Regions from separate parts of the Oceanobacillus alkalisoli genome, predicted to be linked through region 2. Evidence: riboswitches for the same ligand, from Rfam matches in the RefSeq annotation. Region 2 holds a riboswitch; each other region holds the start of a gene.
The links. Region 2 has a riboswitch for thiamine pyrophosphate ahead of L3V42_RS11145 (thiaminase II/PqqC family protein). Riboswitches for the same ligand answer to the same signal wherever they lie in the genome.

Region 1 (6,364 bases), on a different contig from region 2:
TTTCAAGTCATCGCGGAGATGGTATGTATAGGTTAGTTCGTCATCAGAAATATCCCAAGACTCAGCAAGTCCAGGAATTGGCTCACCGCTTTCATTTACTTCAATTAATGGTGTGAACATGACGGATTGTACGTTACCATCGTAACCGCTCGTATTGAAGTACGGAGTGAAGATTCCACCAGGCTCTTGAAGCCCTACAACAACTGTATTCCCGCGATTGATCGATAATTGTGGTGCCAGTTCCGGTTGTTCTGCTTCAAGAACTGTATCTTCTACAATTTGAACTTTTTCAGTATCTTCTGTTGTGCTTGCAGCATCGTCATTCGAATTGCAAGCAGTAAGGATAAGTAATCCAATTAATAATATGAATAATCCCCAATTGATTCTTTTCACTGAAATTTCCCCCATTATGTTTATTTAACTTGACATCAATAACTTAATATAATAAATCCAATTAGTCAAGTAGGAATAGTTGGGTAGAGAGTATTCATCCCGGTCTAACATTCCGTAAAATTCCCAGCTGAAAGCTTCAGGTCATTTCGAGATAGTTTAGGCGGGGGGATAACGGACGCTAATTCCCGGATCCGTTTAACTAACAATAAGTAGGGGATGACCCCACGGATTGAAGTCTCACTATATAGATCCTTTTTAAAACTGCTTTCCAAATATATTTAAGTACCCTAGAGAATAAGAGAAAGCGACGGTAATAAAAAATACACCGACGATAAGTGTAAAAAAGAGCCAGTCTCTAACTGAGACGTCCATTTCATGATAGTGCGTGCGGTCGGTATCCCCTGTAAAACCTTTTGATTCCATTGCAATAGCAACCCGTTCTGCTTTCCGAATTCCGTTTGCTAATAATGGAATAGAATATCTGCGGAATTGATTCCATCTTCCTTTTAGCCCTTTCGTTCTGCTAAATCCGCGGATACGATGAGCTTGTCTTAAGATTTGTAGTTCTTCACGGAACATCGGTAAAAAGCGATATCCGGCTAGAATACCATATGTTATTTTCGGTGGAACCTTGCATTGCTGCATCAAGCTCAGCATGAATTTAGTCGAGTTCGTCGTTAAAGCAAAGAGAATCGACAAGCACACGAAACAAAGAGAACGTAAGGCGAGACTGATTCCTGTTATCATACTACCCCTTGTAATCTCGATTCCGAAAAGGGTAAATAAAACTTCACCATAGGAAAAGGTTTGATTCGTATATAGAATGGTCATCCAGGCGAAACTAAGCGCAACAAGCAGAAATGGACTGAAAATCTTAAGCCATTTTAGGAAGGGGATGTCGCTCATTGTAAATGTCACAATAAGAATAAATAAAAAATAAACAAGCGGTGTAAACATATCGAATGTAAAACTGAGCAAAATGCCTGGAATGAAGATGGCAAATGCTTTGATTGTTGGATTAATGGACGAGATCAAGGCTTACACCTTCTTTATGAAGTACTCGAATCCGGTAAGGCAAACGTAATCGAGTTTTTTCCAGCAAATCAGCTTGCTTCCAAAGACTTTCCGGCTCGCCATTATAATGAATATGCTGCTGATACAAGACGATAGCGCGGTCAACTGTGTCCACAATGTCCATATCATGGGTGACGAAGACGATGGCCGTTCCATTTTTTCTCAGGGCTTCAATCATATACATCAATTCATCTGTAGTTTTAGCATCCTGGCCAAATGTCGGCTCATCAAAAAACAAAATATCAGGTGTTTCGTCCAGCATCGTTGCAACACTTAAGCGGCGTTTTTGTCCGCCGCTTAAGGAAAAGGGATTACTGTATTTATGTTTTTCTAAATGGAACTGCTTTAAAAGTGCCGTTGCAGCAGTATCTGATTCAGCTGTTGTCCATCCATTCAATTTCATTCCAAATGTTAATTCATCATATACAGTGTCCGTAATGAATTGGTGCTCTGGATTTTGAAAAACATATCCTATTCTCTTTCGCAACTCTTTTTCCTCCCACTGATCCATCAATTTATCGTGAAAAATTATTGTTCCTTTTTGAGGAGTTAACAACCTAGCCATTAATTGCAGTAAGGTAGATTTGCCAGCGCCGTTTTCTCCAACAATTGCGATGAATTCCCCGCGGTGTATTTCTAAATTTATATCTTGTAAAATAGTGTGTTTTTTGCGGTGAAAGCCCATCTGTTTAATCGTTATCAGAACATCTTGCTTGATTCGAGGAGGGGATTCAGCGTAAGTTGGATAGGAATCTTCAGCGTTAGAATACTGCCTTGGTAAAAATACGCCTTCCTTTTTTAATAAAGAATGATGATCTGAAAAGATGGATGTTACACTGCCATCCGCAATGATTTTACCCTGTTTTCCTAAAACAAGAAGACGGTCGACAACATCGAGCCAATCCTCGAGTTGGTGTTCAATGATAAACACAGCTAATTTTTGTTTTGCTTGGATGTGCTTAATTAATTGGATGAATTCTATTCGGGAAACCGGATCTAAATTTGCCGTAGGTTCATCTAAAATCAATAGCTCTGGTTCTAGTAAAAGAACAGCTGCTAAAGCAATTTTCTGCTTTTGTCCCCCCGATAACTCATGGATCTTTCGTTTTTGAAAACCGTCCATTCCAACGACAGATAACGCTTCCGAAATGCGCTCAGGCATTTCGGAAGGGGCAATTTTTCTGTTTTCTAATGTAAAAGCAAGCTCGTCCTCTACGGTAATCATGCAAAATTGACTTTCCGGGTCTTGAAAGACAATGCCAATCAACTGACTGAGCTCTCCTTTTTGGTAGTCTTGTATATTTGTCCCTCGGTAATAGATGTTGCCGGAAGAAACACCTTCAACCGCCTCCGGATACAATCCATTTAAACATAAAGATAGACTGCTTTTCCCGGAACCGCTTGAACCGATAAGGAGAGTCGTCTCCTTATCCATTAAGGAAAAGTTTAGCTGATTGAGTAATGGTTTATCTAAACTTTCATAGTCAAATGAAAAACCTTCTACCTGAAGTAATCGATTAAGCTGCTCCTTTTTCACGTTTCTTCTGTAACTCCTTTCCTAAGGCGTAACCCCGAAGTACTCCAGTTTTTGCGAGTTGGTCACTCAGCCATTTACCTAGAACACCCGCAAGAAGGGCGCCGCTGATGATGCGAACTGTTAACATTGCGATAAGTAATTCCGGAGCTAATGCAATGTTTCCGGAGGAGAATAAATTCCAAGTAAAACTAAAAATGGCTGCAAAGACACCGGAAAGAATTAAAATGCGTAAACGGTAATCCTTCCATTTTGTTATTGCAAAAGCAAACTCTGCTCCGAGGCCCTGAATTGCAGCTGCTAAAATAAGTCCGGGTCCTGCGGCAGTTCCTAATAATACTTCGGTAACACCCGCGATAAGCTCAGCTGTAAAGGCAACACCCGGTTTCCGGATGATGTAAGCTGCAAGGATGGAAACAATAAACCAAATGCCAAAAATAACCTCATATCCAAACGGTGCGAGACCAAATGGAGCAAGCATATTACGAATCCCTTGACCAACAAGAAAGAATGCCAAGTAAATGATCCCGAAGACGACACCTAATACGGACATGAGAACAATCTCTTTTAATTTCCAATGCTTTGTCATTTCACTTCTCCCTAGGTTTATTTTATAGTAGTAGGACTGTTGGCGGAAAGGCTGAAGGTCATGGTGACATGCGAAACTTTTTCTTGAACGAGTTCAAAGGATTCATGTAAAGCATGGAAGATATCATGAACATCTCCGTCTAACCTTGTTGCATAATGTGCAGAAGTAACGGTGACATTACGATGCTTTGATAAATTGATCTGCTCATAGATTTTATCCATGTAATCCTCATGCCCCAATGGATAAAGGGAAAATTTACAACCAGCGATTTGGATGATCGATTTTGCCTTTTCTTCGTTCAGCGGTGTGTCTGTTTCATCCATGTATGCGTCAGCTTCCGTATCACCAGGACAGCCTATAGAGAACGTTCCATTCATCGCAACATGCTCACCTGTTTTCGCAGCATGCAGGAAGATTGCTTTCGCTACATCGAAAACATGAACCATTTTCCCGCGGATACACGTGCTTACATCATCTGTTTCTTTCCAAACCTTAGAGGTATCTACCTCGTCTAATGTTGATAGAATAATATCCACAAAATTACTGCTCATGGGATGCAAACTAAATTGGCACCCTGCAATTCGACTTGTTCCACAACTGTTATCCATTCAAATCTCCTCCTTATGATAATAACAAAGGCGCAAGCGCCCTTGCATGTTAAAAACGCGATCGTCTTCGCAACACCTGCACTAGCACATCCTGTGCGTCGTAGCGACGTACAAACTGGAACACTCTGAAATGAGATAAAGGAAACATGCCCCTTTAGGGGGTAGACGTGAGTTGGGCCTTGGTCCGTCCTTAGTCGGCCTTCCTTTCCTCTTTGAGTTGATGTTGACTTTCACCACAAGGGTATAAGGGCGACTAAGCCTCACAAAGACCAAACGGCTAAGTCTTCTTTATCGATTGGAAGAGTGTGAAGTTTAGGACTGCGCATTGCTCGTCCCACCAAAAGATCTGCTAGTCGCTGGACGCAGAGCGGACGTGGATAGTGCTAGCAACTTTAGTTATCCACAGCATTTTTATTTTATAGTTTCCTATGCAATAAAAAAACTGCATTCCTAAGGGGAATGCAGTTTACACATTAATTTTATCAATGTAATATCTGTAAACTGCACTTCCCCACGCTAGTATTATCTAGATCGGGTAGTAAGGGTCGGATTGATCCTCTCAGCCACATGACGCAGCTCCCCTAGTGCTTATGTTTCATTATGCAGTTATTCTAATTCAAGATTGTATACATGTTTCGGTATTTTGTAAAGTATTTAATTAATTTTAATCTCTGGTTTCTTCCAAAAAATAGTGAAAAGGAGACAGACGACAATAACAGCCGAGCTGAAAATAAACGGATAATTGATATCTACATCATATAAAATCCCGCCAATCAACGGACCAAACACATTAGCTAAGGAGGTGAAGAAAGAGTTCATCCCGCCAACAAACCCTTGCTCATTCCCGGCGATTTTTGATAAATAGTTCGTAACGGCTGGCCGGATGAGGTCAAATCCGATAAAGACCGTAAAGGTGACGGCCATCACTTGCCAATAAGAGTTGGCAAGTGTCATGGCATAGACCAATACAGCAGAAATCACGAGCGACCAGCGGATGATATTGATTTCCCCCATCCATCTTGTTAACCAATCGAACAAGACAACCTGGAAAATCGCTCCGATAATCGCCCCGCCTGTAATGGCAATCGCAATGTCAGAAGGAGCGAAACCATGCTTATGATCCGTATAAAGACTGAAGAAAGAATCAAAAGCAGCAAGACCGAATGTTGAAATTAAAATAACGATAAAAGCGATAAAGAACATCGGCATAAACACTTTCTTTAAGCCACTTTTACCGAGTTCCTCAGTCATATCAGCCATATCATCTGTTTTTGATTTCGGCTCATGTAAGGATAAAATCGAAATGAAAGCAACAATTAAACCACAGGCCGCAGCAGAGAAGAACGGTACACGCGTACCAATTTCTGCTAAGAAGCCACCAATTCCCGGTCCGATAATAAATCCGGTACTGATCATCGCCGACATATAGCCGAGTGCTTTCGGCCGGGTTTTCGGCGTCGTAATATCCGCGATAAATGCGGTAACCGCAGGCATGATGAAAGCAGCACTTATTCCTCCGAGAATCCGCGAGGCGAACAATACCTCAATTGTTTTACCAAGGCCAAATAAAAACTCGGAAAAACTGAAAATAAAAAGACCGATAATAATCATACGCTTACGGCCATATTTATCAACTGCTTTTCCTGCAAAAGGCGAGAAAATCAATTGAGCTAAAGCGAAGGCAGCTGTTAGATAACCAACCACGGTGCCGCTGATGCTGAGTTCATTCATGATGGTTGGCAGAACCGGTATAACGAGCCCGATTCCTAAAAATACAAAGAATATATTTGAAAGCAGAAGCGTCAATGTCCAATCTTTCTTTTCCATAGCTTTGTCTCCTAGGTGGTATGATATTCTGTATTAAACATAGAAATTTTACTCCGATTTGCTGAGAGTTGCAAGCGTTTTTGAACAATTTATTATAGCTTAATTTTCACAGTCTGGAATAATTTATGAAAGCTAGTAATTTAATGAATTTCATAATACGTATTTAATGCTTCACCATCATCATATGTAGTTGAGTTAGTTCGTTCCCAACTACATATGGTGATGAGAAAGCCGACTTTGGTAATTATGAAATTCATTCAATTGATTGTGGTCAAATCTCGTTTTATTCTCTTATGTACAGGTAAAACTTGAGCATTAACTTATATAAAAAAGGATGTT
Region 2 (6,364 bases):
GGATAATAGTTTGTACCATCATTTTTCAACTCATAACCGATATTCACGATTCTAAAATCTTAGGATATGAGGGTTTATTACGATCAAGCTGTACTAAAAATCCAGAATCACTATTTAATACAGCAATAAATTTAAAAAAGATATTTGAATTGGATTTATACTCAATTAATACGGCGATACAGACTTTTAACGATTACGTAGATAAAACTACCTCAGACACTCACTTGTTTTTAAACATCCACCCAACTACTCTTGTTTCGCCAAACTTCAAAAATATATTATGTGATAGAATTGAAAATTCAAAAATAACGACTAATTGCCTTGTATTAGAGACTCAATTTTCGCAGCTCAAACTAGGCAGGTACACCTTGATATAACTAGGTAAGCCCGCAAACCAATACTGTAGTTGACTTTTGATTAACTTTTTGAATTTCTTGTTCGTTTTATTCAAAGCATCTTCAAGAAGCTCGATTAGCTGTTGTAATGCAACTGACTAATCCAGTTCATTTACTTCGCCACAAAGTTCATAAAACATTCCGCCAAGTGTGCGGTCATCTGTACTACAGCGATTTTGCCAAGACAAAAGGATATATCTTGAAAAGACAATAGTCGTGTGGCTAATTAGTAAATCATAGGATCTACCTTGAAATTCCTTTTGTAATTTCAATAGGGATTTTGTCGCCTTGAAAAAGCCTTCAATGTCCCAGCACATTCCATAAATTCGAATAATTTCTGTTTCTGTTAAGGTACAGTCTGTACTTAAGATAGCTAACCATTCACTTCTTTTATTACGATTTCGAACGAATACAACTTTTACTGGTACTCCGTTTGCCATCGTTGTATGAATGGAACGCAAGATACTTTTGTTTCCTGAAGTTGGTGTCGCTAGAAGATAAAGCTCTTTTAAACTAACACGTTTTTCACCAATCAAATAACGTTGATTGGTAGCTTTCACCATGCGAATCACATCCATACCTTGTTCCACAATAGATTGAATTAGTGGCTGCTGGGTAAACCAGCTATCCATTAACACATAAGACGTATCTATTCCTGCAGAAAGTGCACGAGATATCATTGATTTACAGCAAACTCATTAGATATTGATTATGTACAGGGGTTTTTAATGGGAAAGCCAGATAAATTAAGCAAATTAATGATATAGCAGGTGATTTAAATTGAATAGTATATTCTTGATAATGTTTTTAATATTATTATCATTTTTTTCAATTTTTTTAATAATGTTATTAATTTATAGGAAATATTCAAAGCAAAAAGAAATGGATATTAAAGAACTGAATGAACAAATAGTATCTTTAGAAGAAAAATTAAAAGATAAAGAGAGAAGAAATTTTCTACGTCTTCCAATAGGCAATGAAGTATGTAAATTTTACATACTAAAAATTGGTGACAAAGATATTGATTTAGTTAAAAACCGTATGGGAGAAGGAATAATAAGTGACATTAGCTTTACTGGATTACACTTAGAATCAATATATAATCTGCCTGTTAAAGATGCTGTTGAGATTAAAATGGAATTCGAATTTGATAATCACGAATTTGAAATAAGAGGATTATTGATGCGAAAAGAGGAGCACATTAATAGTAATAAACTTATTTATGGCGTTAAATTCATTGAAGCAGAAACTAGGGCGCAAAATGACCTAAACAAATTGATTAGAAACAAAGAACTTGAGAAAAGAAGAAAAATGCTTGAGCAAAAGGAAGTTTAATATGAAATCCTTATTTATCTAATAAGACAATAATTGAGCCGTATAAAAAAGCCATTGAACTCAAAGTGGACGTGCAGTTTAAAATAATCTTAAAAGAAGAAATGTTGAGAAGAGGGATTGATTTTAATATTAAAAAGCGAAAAACGTTAAATAAAATAATACTCTTTTCTAAAAAACTAGTAAAATAAAATTAGTAAATAAAAAGTGGTGATTACTATATACAGCATACTTTTAGTTGATGATTCATCCTTTATGAGAAAGTATATTGCAAATATACTGAACGATACGAAAAAATATAATGTCATAGCTGAAGCTTCAAACGGTCGAGAGGCAATACTAAAATTTCACTCATATAAACCAGATATAGTTATAATGGATGTAACTATGGATGAGATGGACGGAATACAAGCGCTAAAACATTTAGTAAGATTATATCCAGGAATTAAGGTTATTATGTGCTCATCTCTAGGTCACCACTTTTATGTAGACGAGTGTTTAAAAAATGGAGCAAAGGCTTTTCTTGTTAAGTCCAACCTTAAAGAAATTTTAAATGTATTGGATAAGGTAGTTGCTTAACTATATTTATTATTCAAGTATACTATATAAAGCAGATAAAAACTTCATTAACATTGCGGACATAAGTGAATGAATTTCATAATTACCAAAGTCGGCATTTCCATCACCATATGTAGTTGGGAACGAACCAACTCAACTACATATGGTGATGGTGAAGCATTAAATACGTATTATGAAATTCATTAAAGTATCTTTTTAAAATTATTTTACACAAATTTTACACATTTCATACAAAAAACCTTGTGAGATCAGTGTTTATAGACTTATATCGATCCCGGTCACTGATTTCGAAGAGCTTTATCAAGAAAAGATACCTCGCCTAATAGATTTGAAATATCATTCTATTACAGACGCTGTGTTAGAACTTGATAGTTGTTGGTAATATACAGCATATTTTTATGACTTCTCAGGAGAACTTATATAATAATGAGGCTTCCGTATCATGAATTTAAACTAAATGGATCACACATTTGATGCTATTGAAGTCTCCGATTGAATAAGAAAGGTTTATATATTAGAATATAGACAGTTGCCCGCATCAAGTGCGGCGGGGATTTGTCAGGATAAAGTAATCACTCAACTAGCCAGGATAAGCTGAGGGTGATTGCTTTTTTGTGGCATAAATTTGGCATGAAACATGAAATCATTAATGAGTATTACAGATAACCTTAAACTTAAAAATGTCTGCAGACCCTTTATTTATTGGGATATGCAGACTCTATCGGTAACTAGAGATGACAGTAAGTTAATTGTTTCATCACCTTGGCAGGGTGAATATCATAGTGTACGTCATTTTTAATAAAGACAATAGGTGAGTATTGCGGACAGAATGAGCCAGCAGTGCGGAGTTTTGAGCCACCGTTTGCGGATAATAGAGCCAGTGAATGGGGACAAGAGAGCCACTATCAAAAAGACCATTATACATGCCTAATGTGGTGCGAATTTATTAGTCCGCCATCATTGACTTAACTTTTGTCCGTGTAGTGGAACTATCGCAGGCGTTGCATAAATAATGCCTAAAAGATCTACCGAGAAAAGCTTGATACAAACCCAAATCCAGCGATATTTGACAAGGGTAAACATGTATGATTATAATAAGGCTAATTGCATAGATGAATCACTAGGGGAGCAAAAGTTTGCTGAGAAAGACATGTCTTGACCCTTTGAACCTGAACTAGGTCATACTAGCGTAGGGAAGTGGTGGCGATACGTATAACAGTATCTTTTATTCTACCATTCCCTCTATTAGTGGAATGGTTTTTTTGATTTATTATTCAAAATAGAAAGAAGGAGATAAGATATTATGACGATTACAGATCGCCTATTCAAAACTGTAGAACCTGTTTGGGTAATTATTTAGAGCATCCATTTGTGAAGGGGATTGGGGAAGGTACTCTCGATAAAGAGAAGTTTATTCATTCATTATTATGGAACAAGATTACGTATACTTAATTGAATACTCTCGTGTGTTCGCGATTGGTAGTACGAAAGCGAATGATTTAAAAACAATGACTACTTTTACTAATCTACTTAACGTCACAATGGATTTTGAAATGGATCTGTATCGTAAGTATGCAGAGGAATTCAATATTTCGACTGAAGAGTTAGATGCAACAGAACCTTCAGCTACTATGACTGTCTATACAAGTTATATGACTTAGTCAAACACAGCTCGGCGCATGGAAAGCGCTATCGCAGTCTTTTGGAAATTTCCCTGAAAATGCTGATGACTGTATCGACTTGATAAATGACATTGCAAAAGATAAACCTGAACATGAGTTGAAAAGAATTAAAGATATCTTTGTCCGTGATTAAATAGATGAATAGATGAATCAATTGAAATAGATGGTACAATTATTTGTTAAAAGAAAAATTCCATACATTTCACCACTAGGGGTATTTTGGCGTAACTCTTTACTCATAGTTTCTATAAAACTGAGAAAGGACTTCTCCTTAATTCTTAAACTTGATCTAGTTCATACTAGCGTAAGGAAGCGGTGACAACGCAAATGCATCGTCATTATAATTCATCTACAATTATCGACATGTGTGTATTGGCTCATGAGCTGCTTCCTGATGCTGGCAGTAGCTCTTTTTAGTCAGCTGAGCTCACTTTATGCTTTAAACAGTTATCCAAACTGACACCATCTATTTACTGTAGATAAAGTTTACACAATTCCTACTGGAAAACAAACCGAACATGATTCCCCCAAGCTGCACGTGTGAGGAGACTTGTTGATTGCCTCCTTAAAACAGGAAGCTTTTATATCGTTCTCCCTACTCGTTTTTTCAAGTATTATATGTGTGAATATCAAGTTCTCTCTTATGAAAGAAGGTTATACATGATGAGTAATCTAAACAAAATAATAGCTCAAGTAGATGAACGTCAAGATGAGTTAGTAGATTTACTAGCTACTCTCATCTCATTTAAAACACCCGCTCCACCTGCTCGAAATACGAGAGAAGCACAAACATATGTGGCTCAATTTTTAGAGCAGATTGGTTTCTCTATCGATATGTGGGATGTTTATCCCAATGACCCTAATGTCGTTGGCGTGCAAAAGGGAACGAAATCAGATACCCATCAAAGTCTCATTGTAAATGGGCATATCGATGTAGCAGAAGTAAGAGAAGATGAAGCGTGGAAATCAGATCCATTCCAACCGATGATTCAAAATGGCAACATCATTGGTCGTGGAGCTGCTGATATGAAAGGTGGACTTGCCGGAGCGTTATTTGCACTAAAGTTATTAAACGAAGGAGATATGACCTTTGCAGGTGATGTTATCTTTCAATCCGTAATTGGAGAAGAAGTTGGAGAAGCAGGTACATTACAATGCTGTGAACGGGGTTATCACGCCGACTTTGCTCTCGTTGTGGACACAAGTGATTTGCACATCCAAGGTCAAGGTGGTGTCATTACTGGTTGGATTACCGTTAAAAGTGAAAAGACCTTTCATGATGCAACCCGCAGAAATATGATCCATGCAGGTGGAGGCTTATTTGGTGCAAGCGCAATTGAAAAAATGTCGAAATTAATAGAAGGTCTTCAAGAGCTTGAACGTCATTGGGCAATAACGAAGCAATATGAGGGCTATCCACCTGGGACAAATACGATTAATCCAGCGGTCATCGAAGGTGGTCGTCATGCAGCATTTATTGCTGATGAGTGCCGGTTATGGCTTACTGTTCATTACTATCCGGATGAAACCTATGAACAAGTTACCCAAGAAATAGAAGACCATCTCTTAAGAGTCGCTGAAGCGGACATATGGTTACGTGAGAATCCACCAATATTTGAATGGGGTGGAACATCAATGATTCAAGATAAGGGGGAGATTTTTCCTTCTCTTGAAGTAGATCCAAATCATCAGGCGATAAAAATATTATCAAAATCTCACAATAAGATTCATGCTGAACCTGTGACCATCGATGTTTCACCATCTGTTACAGACGGAGGCTGGTTCTCTGAAGCAGGCATTCCGGCCGCAATTTATGGACCAGGTGATTTTCTTCATGCACATGCTGTAAACGAACAGTTATCTATCGATCAATTAGTTTCCTTTACAAAAACGATGATTCACTTTATTTATCAATGGTCCAATCAAGAAAAAATAATAAATGATCTTATTACTTAAGCATAAAAAGGATGAATATCCATGAAAAGTATACTAGACAATGACGAACAAGCACTTCAATTTAAAAATGTCTATTTTGATTACGAAAATGCTGCCGGACAAATGCGAATTTTAAAAGATGTGAGTTTTTCTATTCCAAAAGGAGAATTTGTCAGTATTGTTGGTGCAAGTGGCTCGGGAAAAACAACTATTTTCCGACTCATAGTTGGATTGGAACAACAAAAAAGCGGCTCTATTTATGTCAATGGTGAAGAGATGGAGAAACGCTTAGGTAAAGTTGGGTATATGCCACAACAAGATTTATTAATGCCTTGGAGAACGGTTAGACAAAATGCATTCCTTCCTTTGGAAATACAAAAGCAAAAGGATACTGATAGTAAAGTAGATAGGCTGTTGGGGGAATTTGGATTAAAAGGATAT
Region 3 (6,364 bases), on a different contig from region 2:
AGATTGACGCCAAATTAACCGCTTCATGAAAACTTCCTTCGTTCGTTGCTCCGTCTCCAAAAAAACTGATCGTCACATCCTTTTGCTTTTTCATCTTCGCTGTAAGGGCAGCTCCGACCGCGATCGGAATTCCCCCACCAACGATTCCGTTAGATCCAAGATTCCCTTTTTCTAAATCCGAAAAATGCATCGATCCGCCTTTTCCCTTGCTGTAACCAGTCGACTTCCCAAACATTTCAGCCATCATCTTATCCACTCGAGCGCCTTTTGCAATCGCATGCCCATGCCCACGGTGGGTACTGGTGATTTTATCTTCATCCGTTAATACGGCACATGCACCCACCGCAGTCGCTTCTTGACCAATTGATAAATGCGTTGTACCGTGCATGATTCCTTTTCGAAAAAACTCATCAATCTTTTCATCAAAATGCCGGATCAGCCACATTTTTTTATAAAGATTGAGCAATTCAGGATTTGTTAAATTTGGAAGTATCTCCATTGCGGTTTTTTCCTTCCTTTTTTAAAGTGATTAATCTGTATAGTACTGTAAAAATCGATTATAAACTGTTCTCGCAATTCTCAAATCATTGGTACCGTGCACAATCGCTCGTCCATCTTTGAAAAACACGATGCGATGGCCCGCAAATTCACAGGACAACAGGAATGGATTTATGATTGGATTGCCCACAAGACCTTTCAATTTATCTAAAAAAGTTTGCAATATAAACTCCCTGGTTGCTGCCGGCCGTATTTGCACCGCTTCCCTGCCGCAAAGCACTTCGGATTTCGTCTGGTTTTCATATTGCAAGTAAGGATAAGTCGGGCCAGATCCACAAGTTGGACAATCTGCATTTTTTAAACGCGATACATCAATATCTGCCCGTTCATCCTTCCAGACATCTACCGACTTCAGAATTGGCTCTATTGGTGCTCCAGTCAGTATTTTTAACACTTGCGTTACTTGTAATGCTGTAATGATTTGGACAATGGGGCTGATTACGCCAACGGTTTCACAAGTCATCCCGTCAATCGGCAGATGATTGAACAGGCAATGTAGACACGGTGTCTCTCCAGGAAGTACTGTAAAGGTAGTCCCGTAGCTTGCAACACACGCACCCATGACAAAAGGAATACCTTGCTTGACTGCCGCATCATTTGCAATCAATCTGATTTCAAAGTTATCCGATGCATCTATGATGAGGTCATGCCCTTTTACAATTTCTCCAATGTTTAAACCGTGGATATCACAAATCAGACTATGAATCGTAATATGGCTGTTGATTTGTTCTAAGCGTTGTTTTGCCGCGGCTGCTTTAGGGATTCTTTGCTCCGCATGTTCCTCTGCAAAAAGATGCTGTCTTTGCAAATTGCTCCATTCTACATAATCGCGGTCAACAATCGTAATTTTACCGACACCGGCGCGGGCTAACATTTCCGCACTGCTTGAACCAAGTGCCCCTGCCCCGATAATCAGGATCCTGCCATTTCTAATTTTTCTTTGTGCTGTTTCTCCAAGGAATAACTCCTGCCGTGAATAACGGGTCTTCATGAACCAATCATTCCTGTTGTTGGACTGCTTGCCACCGCATAGTCCTTTTCTTCAATTCTTCCCGCTTCGTATCCTAATCTGCCAGCTTGCAGCGCATATTTTACAGCTTCAGCCATTTTAACGGGGTTCTTTGCACCTGACACGGCAGTATTTAACAGCACACCGTCTGCACCAATTTCCATTGCATGGGCAACGTCTTTAGGCGATCCGATCCCCGCGTCAACAATTACAGGAACCTTGGATTGTTCAATGATGAATTGCAAGTTTAGCGGATTAATAATTCCCCTGCCCGAACCAATCGGGCTTGCCCCAGGCATAACCGCGTGTACCCCAAGCTCTTCCAAACGTCTTGCTAATACCACATCATCAGATGTATATGGCAAAACGATAAAGCCTTCTTCAAGAAGAATCTCTGACGCCTTTAACGTTTCAACCGGATCCGGCAGAAGGCTCCGCGCATCTCCAATTATCTCCACTTTAACCATGTCACATAAACCGGAAGCTTTTGCGAGTTTTGCAATCCGTACAGCTTCTTCTGCCGTATTCGCCCCTGCTGTATTTGGCAGCAAGGTATACTTTTCTAAATCTAACTGTTCGAGGAAATTTGGCTGTCCTTCTTCAAAAATATTCATTCTCCGGACAGCAAATGTTAAAATTTCTGCCTCCGATACCGAAACAGCTTCTTTTTGTATTTCAAAGGACGGATACTTCCCTGTTCCCAATAAAAGTCGTGATCGAAATGTGCGATCTGCAATTTTCAACATAAATCATCCACCTCCTATAAAATGTACAATTTCTAACGTATCCCCATTTACAAGTTTTCGTTTTTCATATTCTTCCTTTTTCACAATTTCCTTATTTAGCTCGACAACAGCAATCCGGGATTCCAACTTGTAATGCAATAACAGCTTCTTTACGGAATTTACATTATCCGGTAATTCCACCTGTTTCCCATTAATTTGTAATGTCATCTCTCTCACCCCCTAAACAATGATATGCTGACGGCGATCTAGGCGAAATGCCTCGGTCAGTTTACTCTCCACTTCTTTTCCCAAAATAAAGTCACGGATCATCTGTCCAGTTGCCGGTGCAAGTAAAATCCCATTTCGATAATGGCCGGTAGCTATGAAAATTCCTTCCTGCTCTGGATGAACTCCAATAAAAGGGCGCCTGTCAAATGTTGTTGGTCTTAAACCTGCCGTCACCCCTTCAATCGTGAATTTCCCTGCAGACGAGAGCATCTTCTTTGCTTTTTTAATTAAAAAATCTGCCCCTTTCAGACTAACCGTATGACTCCAGTCATTTTCCATCATCGTTGCACCGATAATAAATTTCCCATTATTTCTTGGCACAATGTAGCTGCCATTATGAAATAATGTATGCTTCAGTAACTGCTGTTCATGGGAAACGATAAGGCTTTCACCTTTTACTGGCGATACTCTCTCCGCCAAACCTAGTTGATGGAATAAATTATTCCCATACACTCCTGTGGCAAGAACTACATATTTGGCTTCTACTTCTCCTTGTGCCGTTTTCACCAGATAGTTCCCGCCCTTATCCACAATTTCAAACACCTGATTATTTTCAAAAAAAGATGCACCATTTGCTTGAGCACTTTTAATAAAGGCATGGCACGTCTGATCTGGAAGGACATTCACATCATCCGGAATATATGTTGCCCCCAAAACATTTGAGCTAATGCTTGGTTCCAGTTCTTTGACCCGATGCTCATCAAGCCATTCCACTGTGTGCTGTTTGAGTAAGTAGTTGAAGTTTTGCTTCTCTGCTTGTGAATAAACAAGCTTCAATATCCCGCCTTCCCGGTAACCAATATCAATTCCGCTTTGCTCATATAACGCCTCCTTTAATTCGATATAGGCAGCTTGACTCGCTTTTGCGAAAGGATAAAACACGGAGAAATCATCGTTACTTTCCGAGTGCGCTCCCAGCATGCCTGCCGCAGCACTGGTTGTTTTTGCGCCGATTTTTCCAGCTTCCATTACCGCAATATCCATCTTCTCTTTTGCTAAATAATAAGCAATTGAACAACCAATAATCCCGCCGCCGATAACAACTGTTTCATACGTTTTCTTTAACATGAAATCGCCTCACGAAATTCCTTTAATACGAAACGCGGATGAGCTGCTTGGAAAATACTTGACATCACGGCAATACCGTCTGCCCTCGTTTCCTTCATAACCGCTGTCTTCTCAAGGGTAATTCCACCGATTCCATAAACAGGGATTTCCAACTCCTTCTTTATCCGGATTAGATTTTCAAGTCCATTCGGCGGGATTCCCTTTTTGCTATCTGTCTCAAAACAGTGTCCATATATCACATAATCCGCTCCTTCTCTTTCCATTTCTTTTGCTTTTGCAACCGAGTGCACACTGCAACCCACTCGTAAGTGCGGATACAACTTTTTCACCATTTTTACCGGAAGACCATGTTCAGGCAGATGCAGATTCGTGATGCCTTTTAATAATGCAATGTCTAACCGATCGTTGATGGAAATCTTCGCCTTGTCCATACCTCCTGACTCCAGGCTATCGAGCAAGGTCATAATCGAGCGCGCAGTCTTGGACTTTTCACGAATTTGCACATAATCAACCTCGTCTTTTATAGCAATAATCATTTCAGCAAGTTCCTTTATGGAATACCTATCATCCGTTACAGCAATTAGCTTCATTTACTCCCCTCCAATGTCTCAATATTGGGCTTATTGCCTCTATTCTTTTTTTGGAGAATATTGGATTATTTAATCACAAAAAAATAACCACTCTCCTGCATGGAAAGTGGTTTTGTTTTAGATATGTATCTCTAATAAAAGTACAATTCAAATACAAATTGTCCTTGCCACATTTCCTACGCAGGTACAAGCCTGTTCAGGTTATGAGGGTATCGAAGTCCTACTTCTCTCTCAGCCCTTATGAAGGGTTCCCCTAGTGAAACGAATAGAATATATTTAATTGTTAACGCTAACTTAGCATAAATGTGGAAAATTGTAAAGGGATATAAACCTTTTCGCTTTGGAGAGAACTTATTCATAAGACACAACTACTCATTTCTTAAAAAAGGAGCGACGGAGGTGGTGACCCCCCAAAAGTTAGAGTAGAAAACTAACTTCTGGTTCGGGATCCGGTTCGCTCTTTTTTGTCCTTATTTCTTCAACCCTTCAGCATACACAGCCATCGCATCCCGCATAAACACTGCCAATCCTTCTCCGAACTGGTCGATATTTTTCGTAAAGCGTTCATCCGCAATGTACATCTCGCCAAGTCCTTTAAATGCTTTTTTTGAATAATTGCCGAACGAGTTCAAGAGTACATACCATTCATGGATGCGTTCCTGGGAAATTGCTGCAGTAGGGTCTTCATGCCGCACTTCAGCCAAGCTACGAAAGGTTTCATTAAACGCTTCCTGAAATTGCCGCATTTCTTTCTGTGATTTTTCATTCAATTTTGTATTGGCATCGTCTACGGCTTTGTTACCCCAGCGCTCTCTTGCTTCTGCTTCATACGGGTTACTGCTGAAGTCAAAGCCTGCGAATTTTTCTTTATCTGACATTTGTCTTTCTCCTTTCATATTTAACAACGTCTTATCAATCGTATCGATTAATTGATTCAGCTGCTCCTGCTTCTTCATAAGCATGCTTTTATGAAGTTCAAGGGCCTCTGTTTTATTAAAGGACGGGTCATGGATTATTTCCTTAATCCTTTTCAGCGGGAAGCCAAGTTCTCGGAAAAATAAAATTTGCTGGAGGTTCTCGAGATTTTCCTCCGAATAAATCCGGTAACCGGCTTCCGTCACCTCGTCAGGTGTGAGTAGACCAATCTCATCATAATGATGGAGTGTGCGCACACTAATACAGACGAGATCAGCCACTTCTTTCACTTTCATCTAACTCCCTCCTTTCATTTTTTACTATAAGGTATCACGTAACGTGAGGGTCAACATTTATTTTTTATTCTGCCCGCCCATTCTTCGGAAATTCAATCCCCTTCTAGACGTTTTCACCATATAGTGAATGGAAGAGTATGTTTAGGAGGCTGAACGAATGAATCATAATCCGTATGATCCGTATCAATACCCATATGAGAATGAGCATGGACATGAGTACGAAGAGTATGATGAAGAGAGACTATTCAATTTCCCGGGGAATTTACCATTCTTCGGCGGCGGACAGCAAGCTCCTCCACCGTTTGGACCACCAGGGTTTCCTGGGGGCCAATGGGGTCCTGGATCGGGAGGCGGCTGGCCGCCTGGAGGACCTGGTGGGTTCCCGGGTGGGCCTGGAGGACCGGGCGGATTCCCTGGACAAGGGCAACAACAGGCAGGACCACCTTCCGCTCCACCGCCGAATTTCACCCCACAGCAAAGTCAGGTGCAAACCTTTGCCGTTGATCCAGGTGGCATTCGCGGCTGTTTATTCCGCTTCACTTATATTTGGTTGAGAAGAGATCAATTCTGGTTCTATCCGACCTTTGTCGGAAGGAATTCAATTGCTGGTTTCCGCTGGCGGGGGAACCGCTGGGTATATTTCGGAATCGACCTTAATCAAATCCAATCTTTCCAATGTTTTTAATACGAGCGGGATATTCAAGAGTAATTCTTGGATATCCCGCTTTTACATCAGTTCGGTGACAAGGATTAGTGAAAGAGAACGTAATAAACAACGAGCTTTGGGGAAACTGCCCGTTCTATTCGATTGAAGTGTTCTATTAGACTGATTAAGAGGACAAGTGCTATATCTGTCCAATAGGACTATTCTCTAAGACAAACATGCCGGAGAACCACACGATCTGTCCAATAGGG

Region 1: it holds a riboswitch for thiamine pyrophosphate, as region 2 does, so the genes downstream of both, L3V42_RS08705 (YkoF family thiamine/hydroxymethylpyrimidine-binding protein) here and L3V42_RS11145 (thiaminase II/PqqC family protein) in region 2, are expected to answer to the same signal.
Region 3: it holds a riboswitch for thiamine pyrophosphate, as region 2 does, so the genes downstream of both, L3V42_RS17575 (thiamine phosphate synthase) here and L3V42_RS11145 (thiaminase II/PqqC family protein) in region 2, are expected to answer to the same signal.

The regions. Positions count from the first base shown of each region.
Region 1 covers NZ_JAKNRA010000005.1:35,592-41,955, reverse strand. The annotation lists gene L3V42_RS08725 (ABC transporter substrate-binding protein) at 1-408, opposite strand, end outside; gene L3V42_RS08720 (energy-coupling factor transporter transmembrane component T family protein) at 649-1,428, opposite strand; gene L3V42_RS18510 (ABC transporter ATP-binding protein) at 1,412-3,004, opposite strand; gene L3V42_RS08710 (ECF transporter S component) at 2,985-3,590, opposite strand; gene L3V42_RS08705 (YkoF family thiamine/hydroxymethylpyrimidine-binding protein) at 3,608-4,198, opposite strand; TPP riboswitch at 4,690-4,791, opposite strand; gene norA (multidrug efflux MFS transporter NorA) at 4,853-6,025, opposite strand.
Region 2 covers NZ_JAKNRA010000008.1:47,337-53,700, reverse strand. The annotation lists gene L3V42_RS18525 (EAL domain-containing protein) at 1-377, shown strand, start outside; partial or broken gene L3V42_RS11160 (IS4 family transposase) at 335-1,075, opposite strand; gene L3V42_RS11155 (PilZ domain-containing protein) at 1,176-1,730, shown strand; partial or broken gene sda (sporulation histidine kinase inhibitor Sda) at 1,754-1,918, shown strand; gene L3V42_RS11150 (response regulator) at 1,935-2,306, shown strand; TPP riboswitch at 3,419-3,519, shown strand; gene L3V42_RS11145 (thiaminase II/PqqC family protein) at 3,734-3,967, shown strand; gene L3V42_RS11140 (acetylornithine deacetylase) at 4,649-5,944, shown strand; gene L3V42_RS11135 (ABC transporter ATP-binding protein) at 5,966-6,364, shown strand, end outside.
Region 3 covers NZ_JAKNRA010000027.1:300-6,663, reverse strand. The annotation lists gene L3V42_RS17600 (thiamine pyrophosphate-dependent dehydrogenase E1 component subunit alpha) at 1-499, opposite strand, end outside; gene L3V42_RS17595 (ThiF family adenylyltransferase) at 530-1,549, opposite strand; gene L3V42_RS17590 (thiazole synthase) at 1,546-2,313, opposite strand; gene thiS (sulfur carrier protein ThiS) at 2,317-2,520, opposite strand; gene thiO (glycine oxidase ThiO) at 2,533-3,648, opposite strand; gene L3V42_RS17575 (thiamine phosphate synthase) at 3,642-4,238, opposite strand; TPP riboswitch at 4,394-4,503, opposite strand; gene L3V42_RS17570 (MerR family transcriptional regulator) at 4,709-5,449, opposite strand; gene L3V42_RS17565 (hypothetical protein) at 5,607-6,134, shown strand; partial or broken gene L3V42_RS17560 (hypothetical protein) at 6,295-6,364, opposite strand, start outside.